2 regions of the Actinomadura citrea genome follow, and region 2 is predicted to be linked to the other one. Evidence: riboswitches for the same ligand, from Rfam matches in the RefSeq annotation. Region 2 holds a riboswitch; the other holds the start of a gene.

Region 1 (4,232 bases), 3.1 Mb from region 2:
CACCTCGCACGTGCCGACCAGCCGCGGCGTCCGGGCGCCCGCGGCGTCCACCGCGTACGCCATCAGCGACTCCAGTTCCAGCGAACGGCGCAGCGACCGCAGCGTCCGCCCCGTCGTGGCGCCGCGCAGCCGCAGCCACCGCCACACCCGGTAGAGCAGCCCGGCGGTCTGCTGGTCGCGGTCCAGGACGCGGACCTCCACGTCCCAGTCGCCGTGCGGCCCCCGGCCCGCCGGGAGCCGGGCGCCGTACCCCTCCTGCGGGCAGGAGGCGAGGACGACGCCGTAGCGGCGGGTCTCGTCGGCGTGGTGCGCGCCGTCCAGGCGCGCCCCCCGCAGCGGGTGCAGCCCGAGCCGTTCGAGCGCGGCCACCACGGCCGCGCCGGACGGGCGCGGGTTCGGAGTCCCGACCGCGTAGAGGGTGCCGTGGCCGATGGCGCGGCCCAGCAGGTAGGTGGCGGCCAGCGCGGCGACGGAGGCGTAGGACGCGGTCAGCCCCGTCAGCGCCGCCAGTCCGATCATGGTCCAGGTCGCGGCCTGCCAGCGGGCGCGGCCCGCCATCCCGACCGCGCTGACGAACGCGATCACCGGGGCGATGTCGGTGTGCACCGGCGCGGTCTCGGTGCCGCCCCAGATCAGCGAGTCGAGCACGCCGCCCGGCGCGGCCCGCACCACCAGGTCGTCCAGGCCCACCGTGATCCCGAAAGCGATCATCGCGGCCAGCAGCGCGATCGCGACGCGCATGCCGTCCTTGTGGAACAGCCGCTCGATCCCGAACGCGATCGGCACGGCCAGCACCCCGAAGCTGGACACCAGCGTCGCCAGCGTCAGCAGCAGCCGCGGCGCGTGCGCGGTGCCCTGCGCGATGTCGGTCTGCAGGCCGTGGGTCGTCTGCTGCGCGATCGACACCAGCAGCATCACCGCCGCCAGCCCCACCACGGACGCCGCGAACCGGATGGCGTCGGAGGGCCGGCGGATCCGGTACGGCTGGGCGGGCTCGTCGACGGGCGCGCCGGCGGTCGCACCCTGCGCCGGGCGCACCGCTCCGTCGTGGGTCTGTGTCACGCCGTACCGCCGCCCTGACCATCCGCCATCGTGATCAGCGTCCCAGACCCGGCGGCGCGCCGTCGAGTCGCGGGGCCGCCGCCGGGACGCGCGTCCATCCCGCAGCCTCGTCTCCCCGCCCCCGTGCGGCCCGGGACCGTCGAGTCCCAGGTGAGTCAGCACATGATACTCGCCGGTACGGCGTCGCCGCCGGAGGGCGCGGCCCCTTGCGGCGAGCCGGAACGACGTCGCGGACGCGCCTTTGGGTAGGGTTCGACCCAGGACATGCCGTCGACCCTGTGCGGGAGAGACCCCACGCCGCCAGCGTGGGGCGCCGAAGGGGCAACATCCCCGGAACCTCTCAGGCAAAAGGACCGCTCGGGCGAGGCACCTCTGGAAAGCAGCCGTCGGTCCCCGCGCGCGGGGCGGGACGGCTCACCGAAGGGGAAACCCCGCCGCGCGGGTGAAGCTCTCAGGTGCCGATGACAGAGGGGGAGACCCGCCGCCGGCCGGGCGCCGGCGGTGGACCTGAGCGACCGCAGCAGCCAGGAGGCCCTCCATGACCGCCCAGTTCTTCGCCCCTGTGGCCGCGCCGCAGCATCCGCGGTCGGCGTTCGCCGACCGGCACGTGGGCCCCTCACCGGACGACCAGGCGAGGATGCTGGCCGCCATCGGCTACTCCGGCGCCGAGGCGCTGATCGACCAGGCGGTCCCCGCCGCGATCCGCACGTCCCGGCCGCTGGAGCTGCCGCCCGCGCTGAGCGAGACCGCCGCGCTCGACCGGCTCCGCGAGCTGGCTTCCCGCAACACCGTCCTGACGTCCATGATCGGGCTCGGGTACCACGGGACGACCACGCCCGGCGTGATCATGCGGAACGTGCTGGAGAACCCGGGCTGGTACACCGCCTACACGCCCTACCAGCCGGAGATCTCCCAGGGGCGCCTCGAGGCCCTGCTGAACTTCCAGACGATGGTGGGCGACCTGACCGGGCTGCCCGTCGCGAACGCCTCCATGCTGGACGAGGGCACCGCCGCCGCCGAGGCCATGGCCCTCGCGCACCGCGTCTCCAGGCGCAAGGACCCCGGGACGTTCCTCGTCGACGCCGACGCCCTCCCGCAGACGATCGAGGTCGTCCGGACCCGCGCCATCCCGCTCGGCATCGAGATCGTCATCGCCGACCTGTCCCGCGGCCTCCCCGACGGCGACTTCTTCGGCGTGCTGCTGCAGTACCCGGGCGCGTCCGGCGCCGTCCGCGACCTGGAGCCGGTCATCGCCCAGGCCCACGAGCGCGGCGCCAAGGCCGTCGTGGCCGCCGACCTGCTCGCGCTGACGCTGCTGCGCCCGCCCGGCGAGTTCGGCGCCGACATCGCGGTGGGCTCGGCGCAGCGGTTCGGCGTCCCCTACGGGTTCGGCGGCCCGCACGCCGGCTACATGGCGGTCGGCGAGGGCATCCAGCGCCAGCTTCCCGGGCGGCTCGTCGGCGTGTCCGTCGACGCGGACGGCGCCACCGCCTACCGGCTGGCGCTGCAGACCCGCGAGCAGCACATCCGCCGCGAGAAGGCCACCAGCAACATCTGCACCGCCCAGGTCCTGCTCGCCGTGATGGCGAGCATGTACGCGGTCTACCACGGTCCCGAGGGGCTGGCCGCGATCGCGCAGCGGACGCACCGCCGGGCCGCCGAGATCGCCGCGGGGCTGCGCGCCGGCGGCGTCGAGGTCGTGCACGACTCGTTCTTCGACACCGTCCTGGCCCGTGTGCCCGGCCGCGCCGCCGAGGTCGTCGCGGCGGCCTGCGAGCGCGGCGTCAACCTGCGCCCGGACGGGCCCGACCGGGTCGCCATCGCCTGCGACGAGACGACGCTGCCCGCGCACGTCACGGCCGTGCTGGAGGCCTTCGGCGCCGCCGCGGCCGGCGAGGTCCCCGAGGCGTTCCCGGACGCCCTGCGCCGCGAGAGCCCCTACCTGACCCACCCCGTCTTCCACGCGCACCGCTCCGAGACCGCGATGCTGCGCTACCTGCGCAGGCTCCAGGACAAGGACATCGCGCTCGACCGCTCCATGATCCCGCTCGGCTCCTGCACGATGAAGCTGAACGCCACCGCCGAGATGGAGCCGATCACCTGGCCGCAGTTCGCCGCCGTCCACCCGTTCGCGCCGCTCGACCAGGCCGCCGGCTACGTCGAGCTGATCGGCGAACTGGAGGGCTTCCTCGCCGAGATCACCGGGTACGCGAAGGTCTCCGTCCAGCCGAACGCCGGCTCCCAGGGCGAGCTGGCCGGCCTGCTCGCCATCCGCGGCTACCACGCCTCCCGCGGTGAGGAGCACCGCGACGTCTGCCTGATCCCGTCCTCGGCGCACGGCACCAACGCCGCGAGCGCCGTCATGGCCGGGATGCGGGTCGTCGTCGTCACGTGCGACGAGGGAGGCAACGTCGACCTCGACGACCTGCGCGCCAAGCTCGGCGAGCACGGCGACCGGCTCGCGGCGATCATGTTGACCTACCCGTCCACGCACGGCGTCTTCGAGGAGACGATCACCGAGGTGTGCGCGGCCGTGCACGAGGCCGGCGGCCAGGTCTACGTCGACGGCGCCAACCTCAACGCGCTCGTCGGCCTGGCCCGCCCCGGCGAGTTCGGCTCGGACGTCTCCCACCTCAACCTGCACAAGACGTTCTGCATCCCGCACGGCGGCGGCGGCCCCGGCGTCGGCCCGATCGGCGTCCGCGAGCACCTGGCCCCGTTCCTGCCCAACCACCCGCTGCGCGAGGAGGCCGGCCCCGGCACCGGCGTCGGCCCCATCTCCGCCGCCCCGTGGGGTTCGGCCGGCATCCTGCCGATCTCCTGGGCCTACATCGCGATGATGGGCCCGGACGGTCTGCGCGCCGCCACCGAGGGCGCCATCATCGGCGCCAACTACCTCGCCGCCCGCCTCGCCCCGCACTACCCGATCCTCTACACCGGCCGCAACGGCCTCGTCGCCCACGAGTGCATCGCCGACCTCCGTAAGATCACCAAGGAGACGGGGATCACCGCCGAGGACGTCGCCAAGCGCCTCATCGACTACGGCTTCCACGCCCCGACCCTGTCGTTCCCCGTCGCCGGCACCCTGATGATCGAGCCGACGGAGTCCGAGGACCTCGCCGAGCTCGACCGGTTCTGCGACGCCATGATCGAGATCCGCCGGGAGATCC
Region 2 (4,232 bases):
GCGCGGTCCTCCGGGCGCCGGGCTGCGCGGGGACCTGGTGGAGCCCGACGACCACCCGGTGGTTCCGGCCCTGCGGGGCGAACTCGTCGTGGTAGCGGCCGACCAGGACGGCCACGGCCTGGGCCAGTTCATCGGCGAAGGCCGACCGGTCAGCCGCGGTGGCGAACCGCACCTCCGCGTCGATGCCGAAGGTGGCGACCTGCCGCCGGGCCCGAGAGGCGCCGGTCAGCAGGGTCCCGACCTCCTGCACCAGCCGGGCCCCCAGCGCCAGCAGCCAGTGGGCGGACATCTGGTCCGGAGACCGGGAGGGATCCGGGCTGACGGCGGCCAGGACGCTGGGAGAGATCACATAGGAGGCGGCGGTAGCGCGGTACACCCGTTCGGTGACGCTGCCCTTGCGCCGCTCCTCGGCGAGTTCGACCAGCCCATGGCGCTCCAGTTCCTTCAGGTGGTAGTTGACCTTCTGCCGGGGGAGCCCCAGCCGGGCGGCCAGCATGGCGGCCGAGCCGGGCTCGGCCAGGGCGGCGAGGATCCGTGACCTGATCGGGTCCAGGGACGCCTCGGCCGCAGCGGGTTCTTCGATCACAGCGACTTCCAGCACCGCTCCAGGATCCAACCGACAAAATAATTTGTCAAGGAAATTCTAGTTGTCGGTGCCGCCGAGCGCCCATGGTGTGCAGCGTCATCGTGGTTCGGGCCGACCAAGGTCACAGCGGCGCCGGCTCGGCGATGCCCGAGGAAGCCATCGATTCCGTACTGATCGTCTGCGGTCGCGGTGCTAACCCGGCCGCGCGTCATTGTCACGAGAGCCCGTATCCCCAAGGAGGGCCGAACGCGCATCATGGGCGACCCCACCCCGTCCCACGGAGGTTCCCCCTTGAAGCGCGGTCATGTAGCGGTACTGGCGCTGACGCTGGCCCTGGCCGGCTGCGGCGGCTCCGACGACGGCAAGGCGACGAGCGCGTCGTCACCCCCCGCCCCGACCCCCGCGGCCACGGCCCCGTCCACCCCCAAGCCCGGCCCAGGCAGCGAGACCACGCCCCTCCCCCCGGCCCAGTCCAAGGCGGTCAAGGCCTTCAACGACTGCATGCACGAGCAAGGCGTCCAGATGCCGACCCCCAACCCCACCAGAACCCCCGCCCCCGACGAGCTGCAAAAGATCAGGACCGCCCTACAAACCTGCGTAAAGTCCATGTCCGCCTCCCCCGGCACGTCCCCACGCTGACGCCCGCCGGAACCGGCCGAAGCGCACCCGAGCATCCCCAAGGACGCTCAGATCTGTCGCCCCCGTTGCCGCAGCACACAGCCAAGCCGCCGCGGGCACCCGCCAGGCCAAGCACAAGCCAGAGCGCGAGGGGCGCCGCGCCAAGGGGGACCGAAATGGCCGCGGGCGGCAGCAACCGTCCAACGAAGCAACCTCAGCCGTCTGACGAAGCAACCTCAGCCGCCACCTGAGCCCCGCGACCACCTGGACCCCCGCGATCGCGTCCGAAGGCAGATCCGAGCGAAGCAAGGATCTGATCGCGAAGCGAGCCGCAAGGCGAGCCGGAGCGATGCAGCGATCGCACGCGTTTCCCCAGGGTCGGGGCCCCCAGGGCCCCGACCCTGGGGAAACGCAATGAACACTGCTAGCCTTCTGCGACAGCCGATGATCCCGTGCGGGAGAGTCCCTCGCAGCCGGCGGGGGACGCCGAAGGAGCAAATCCTCCCCGGAACCTCTCAGGCCCACGGACCGCACGGGCCAGGCGACCTCTGGAAAGCGGGGACTCCGGTCCCCCGCCGAAGGTGAAAGCCCGCCGTGCCGCGGCGGGTGAAGCTCTCAGGCGCCGATGACAGAGGGGGAGGCACCGATACGCCCGGTGCGCGAGTGGGACGATGGACCATGCGCGCCCGTGACGAAGGAGCCGAGCCCATGTCCGCCGATCCGACCGCGAAGAAGACGCCGCTGCACGACGTCCATGAGGACCTCGGCGCGAACCTCGTCGACTTCGCCGGCCATCTGATGCCGCTGCGCTACGCGAGCGAGACCGCCGAGCACCAGGCCGTCCGCACGGGTGCGGGGCTGTTCGACCTGTCGCACATGGGGGAGATCTTCCTCTCGGGGCCGGGCGCGGGGGCCGCGCTCGACTTCGCGCTGGTCGGCAACCTGTCGCCGATGCCGGTCGGCAAGGCCCGCTACACGATGATCTGCGGGCACGACGGCGGCGTCCTGGACGACCTGATCGTCTACCGGCTCGCGGACGAGACGTGGATGGTGGTGGCGAACGCCGCGAACGCCGCCGTCGTCCGGGAGGCGCTGGTCGAGCGTGCCGCGGGGTTCGAGGCCGCGGTGGACGACCGGTCCGGCTCCTACGCGCTGATCGCCCTGCAGGGGCCGCGTTCCCAGGGGATTCTCGAAGGGTTCACGGATGCGCCGCTGGAGGGCCTGAAGTACTACGCGATCCTCGCGGGGCGGGTCGCGGGCGTGGACGCGCTGGTCGCCCGCACCGGGTACACGGGCGAGGACGGGTTCGAGCTGTTCGTGGACGCGTCCGACGCGGTCCGGCTGTGGAAGGCGCTCGCCGCGGTGGAGGGGGTCGTCCCGGCTGGGCTGTCGGCGCGCGACACGCTGCGCCTGGAGGCGGGGATGCCGCTGTACGGAAACGAGCTGACGGCCGAGACGACGCCGTTCGAGGCGGGCCTCGGCCGTGTGGTGAAGCTGGACAAGCCTGGCGATTTCGTGGGGAAGTCCGCTCTGGCGGCGCAGGCGCAGACCCCGCCGGGCCGTAGGCTCGTGGGACTGGTCGCGCGGGGGCGTCGCGCGCCCCGCAAGGGGTACCAGGTCGTCACGTCCGGCGGCGCGCCGTGCGGCATCGTGACGAGCGGCGCCCCGTCGCCCACACTGGGCACGCCGATCGCCATGGCGTACCTCGACAGCGGCGTCGAGGAGACGGGCCTGGCCGTGGACGTCCGCGGCCGGCACGAGCCGGTGGACGTGGTGGCCCTACCGTTCTACAAGCGTTCCTGAACAAGTTGTCCGGCGGTGTGGGGGCGCGCGCCCCCCACAGGGGAAAGAGAGAAGTGATCGTGAGCGTTCCGGAGGAGCTCCGCTACAGCGAGGAGCACGAGTGGGTGTCGGGCCTCGGTGGCGAGGACGGCATCGTCACGGTCGGCATCACCGCGCACGCCGCCGACGCCCTCGGTGAGATCGTCTACATCGAGCTGACGCCGTCGGAGGGCGACGCCGTCGAGGCGGGCGAACCGTGCGGCGAGGTGGAGTCGACCAAGTCGGTCAGCGAGCTCTACTCCCCCGTCAGCGGCGAGATCACCGCGATCAACAGCGCGGTGGTGGACGAGCCGAAGGTCATCAACGACGACCCGTACGGCGAGGGCTGGATCTTCAAGGTGCGGATCTCGGTGGAGCCGGGCGACCTGCTCGACTCCACCGCCTACGGCAAGCTGGTCGAGGAATCATGAGCTTGGACGACTCTCTCGCGACGGCCGATCCGGAGGTCGCCGAGGCCGTCGCGGCGGAGCTGCGGCGCCAGCAGGGCACCCTGGAGATGATCGCGTCGGAGAACTTCGCGCCCGTCTCGGTGCTGGAGGCGCAGGGGTCGGTCCTGACGAACAAGTACGCCGAGGGGTATCCGGGGCGCCGGTACTACGGCGGCTGCGAGTTCGTCGACGTCACCGAGCAGCTCGCGATCGACCGGGCCAAGGCGCTGTTCGGCGCCGAGCACGCGAACGTCCAGCCGCACAGCGGGGCGCAGGCCAACACGGCCGTCTACTTCGCGCTGCTCCAGCACGGCGACACGATCCTCGGCCTCGACCTCGCGCACGGCGGGCACCTCACGCACGGGATGCGGCTCAACTATTCCGGCAAGGTGCTGAACGTGGTGCCCTACCACGTCCGCGCCGAGGACGGCCTGGTCGACATGGACGAGGTGGCCTCGCTCGCGGCCGAGCACCGGCCGAAGATGATCGTGGCGGGCTGGTCGGCGTACCCGCGGCAGCTCGACTTCGCCGCGTTCCGCCGGATCGCCGACTCGGTCGGGGCGCTGCTCATGGTCGACATGGCGCACTTCGCGGGCCTGGTCGCGGCGGGGCTGCACCCCTCGCCCGTCCCGCACGCCGACATCGTGACGACCACGACGCACAAGACGCTCGGCGGACCGCGCGGCGGGCTGATCCTCGCCCGCGAGGAGTTCGGCAAGAAGATCAACTCAGCGGTGTTCCCCGGCATGCAGGGCGGG

What was found. Region 2 has a riboswitch for glycine ahead of gcvT (glycine cleavage system aminomethyltransferase GcvT). Riboswitches for the same ligand answer to the same signal wherever they lie in the genome.
Region 1: another riboswitch for glycine. It lies ahead of gcvP (aminomethyl-transferring glycine dehydrogenase); the one in region 2 lies ahead of gcvT (glycine cleavage system aminomethyltransferase GcvT).

Annotation. Positions count from the first base shown of each region.
Region 1 covers NZ_JACCBT010000001.1:4,463,381-4,467,612, forward strand. Annotated here, with positions in the region: gene BJ999_RS20810 (lysylphosphatidylglycerol synthase transmembrane domain-containing protein) at 1-1,062, opposite strand, end outside; glycine riboswitch at 1,334-1,428, shown strand; glycine riboswitch at 1,429-1,540, shown strand; gene gcvP (aminomethyl-transferring glycine dehydrogenase) at 1,601-4,232, shown strand, end outside.
Region 2 covers NZ_JACCBT010000001.1:7,603,763-7,607,994, forward strand. Annotated here, with positions in the region: gene BJ999_RS34750 (ArsR/SmtB family transcription factor) at 1-601, opposite strand, end outside; gene BJ999_RS34755 (hypothetical protein) at 878-1,225, shown strand; glycine riboswitch at 1,650-1,745, shown strand; glycine riboswitch at 1,750-1,839, shown strand; gene gcvT (glycine cleavage system aminomethyltransferase GcvT) at 1,913-3,007, shown strand; gene gcvH (glycine cleavage system protein GcvH) at 3,067-3,456, shown strand; gene BJ999_RS34770 (serine hydroxymethyltransferase) at 3,453-4,232, shown strand, end outside.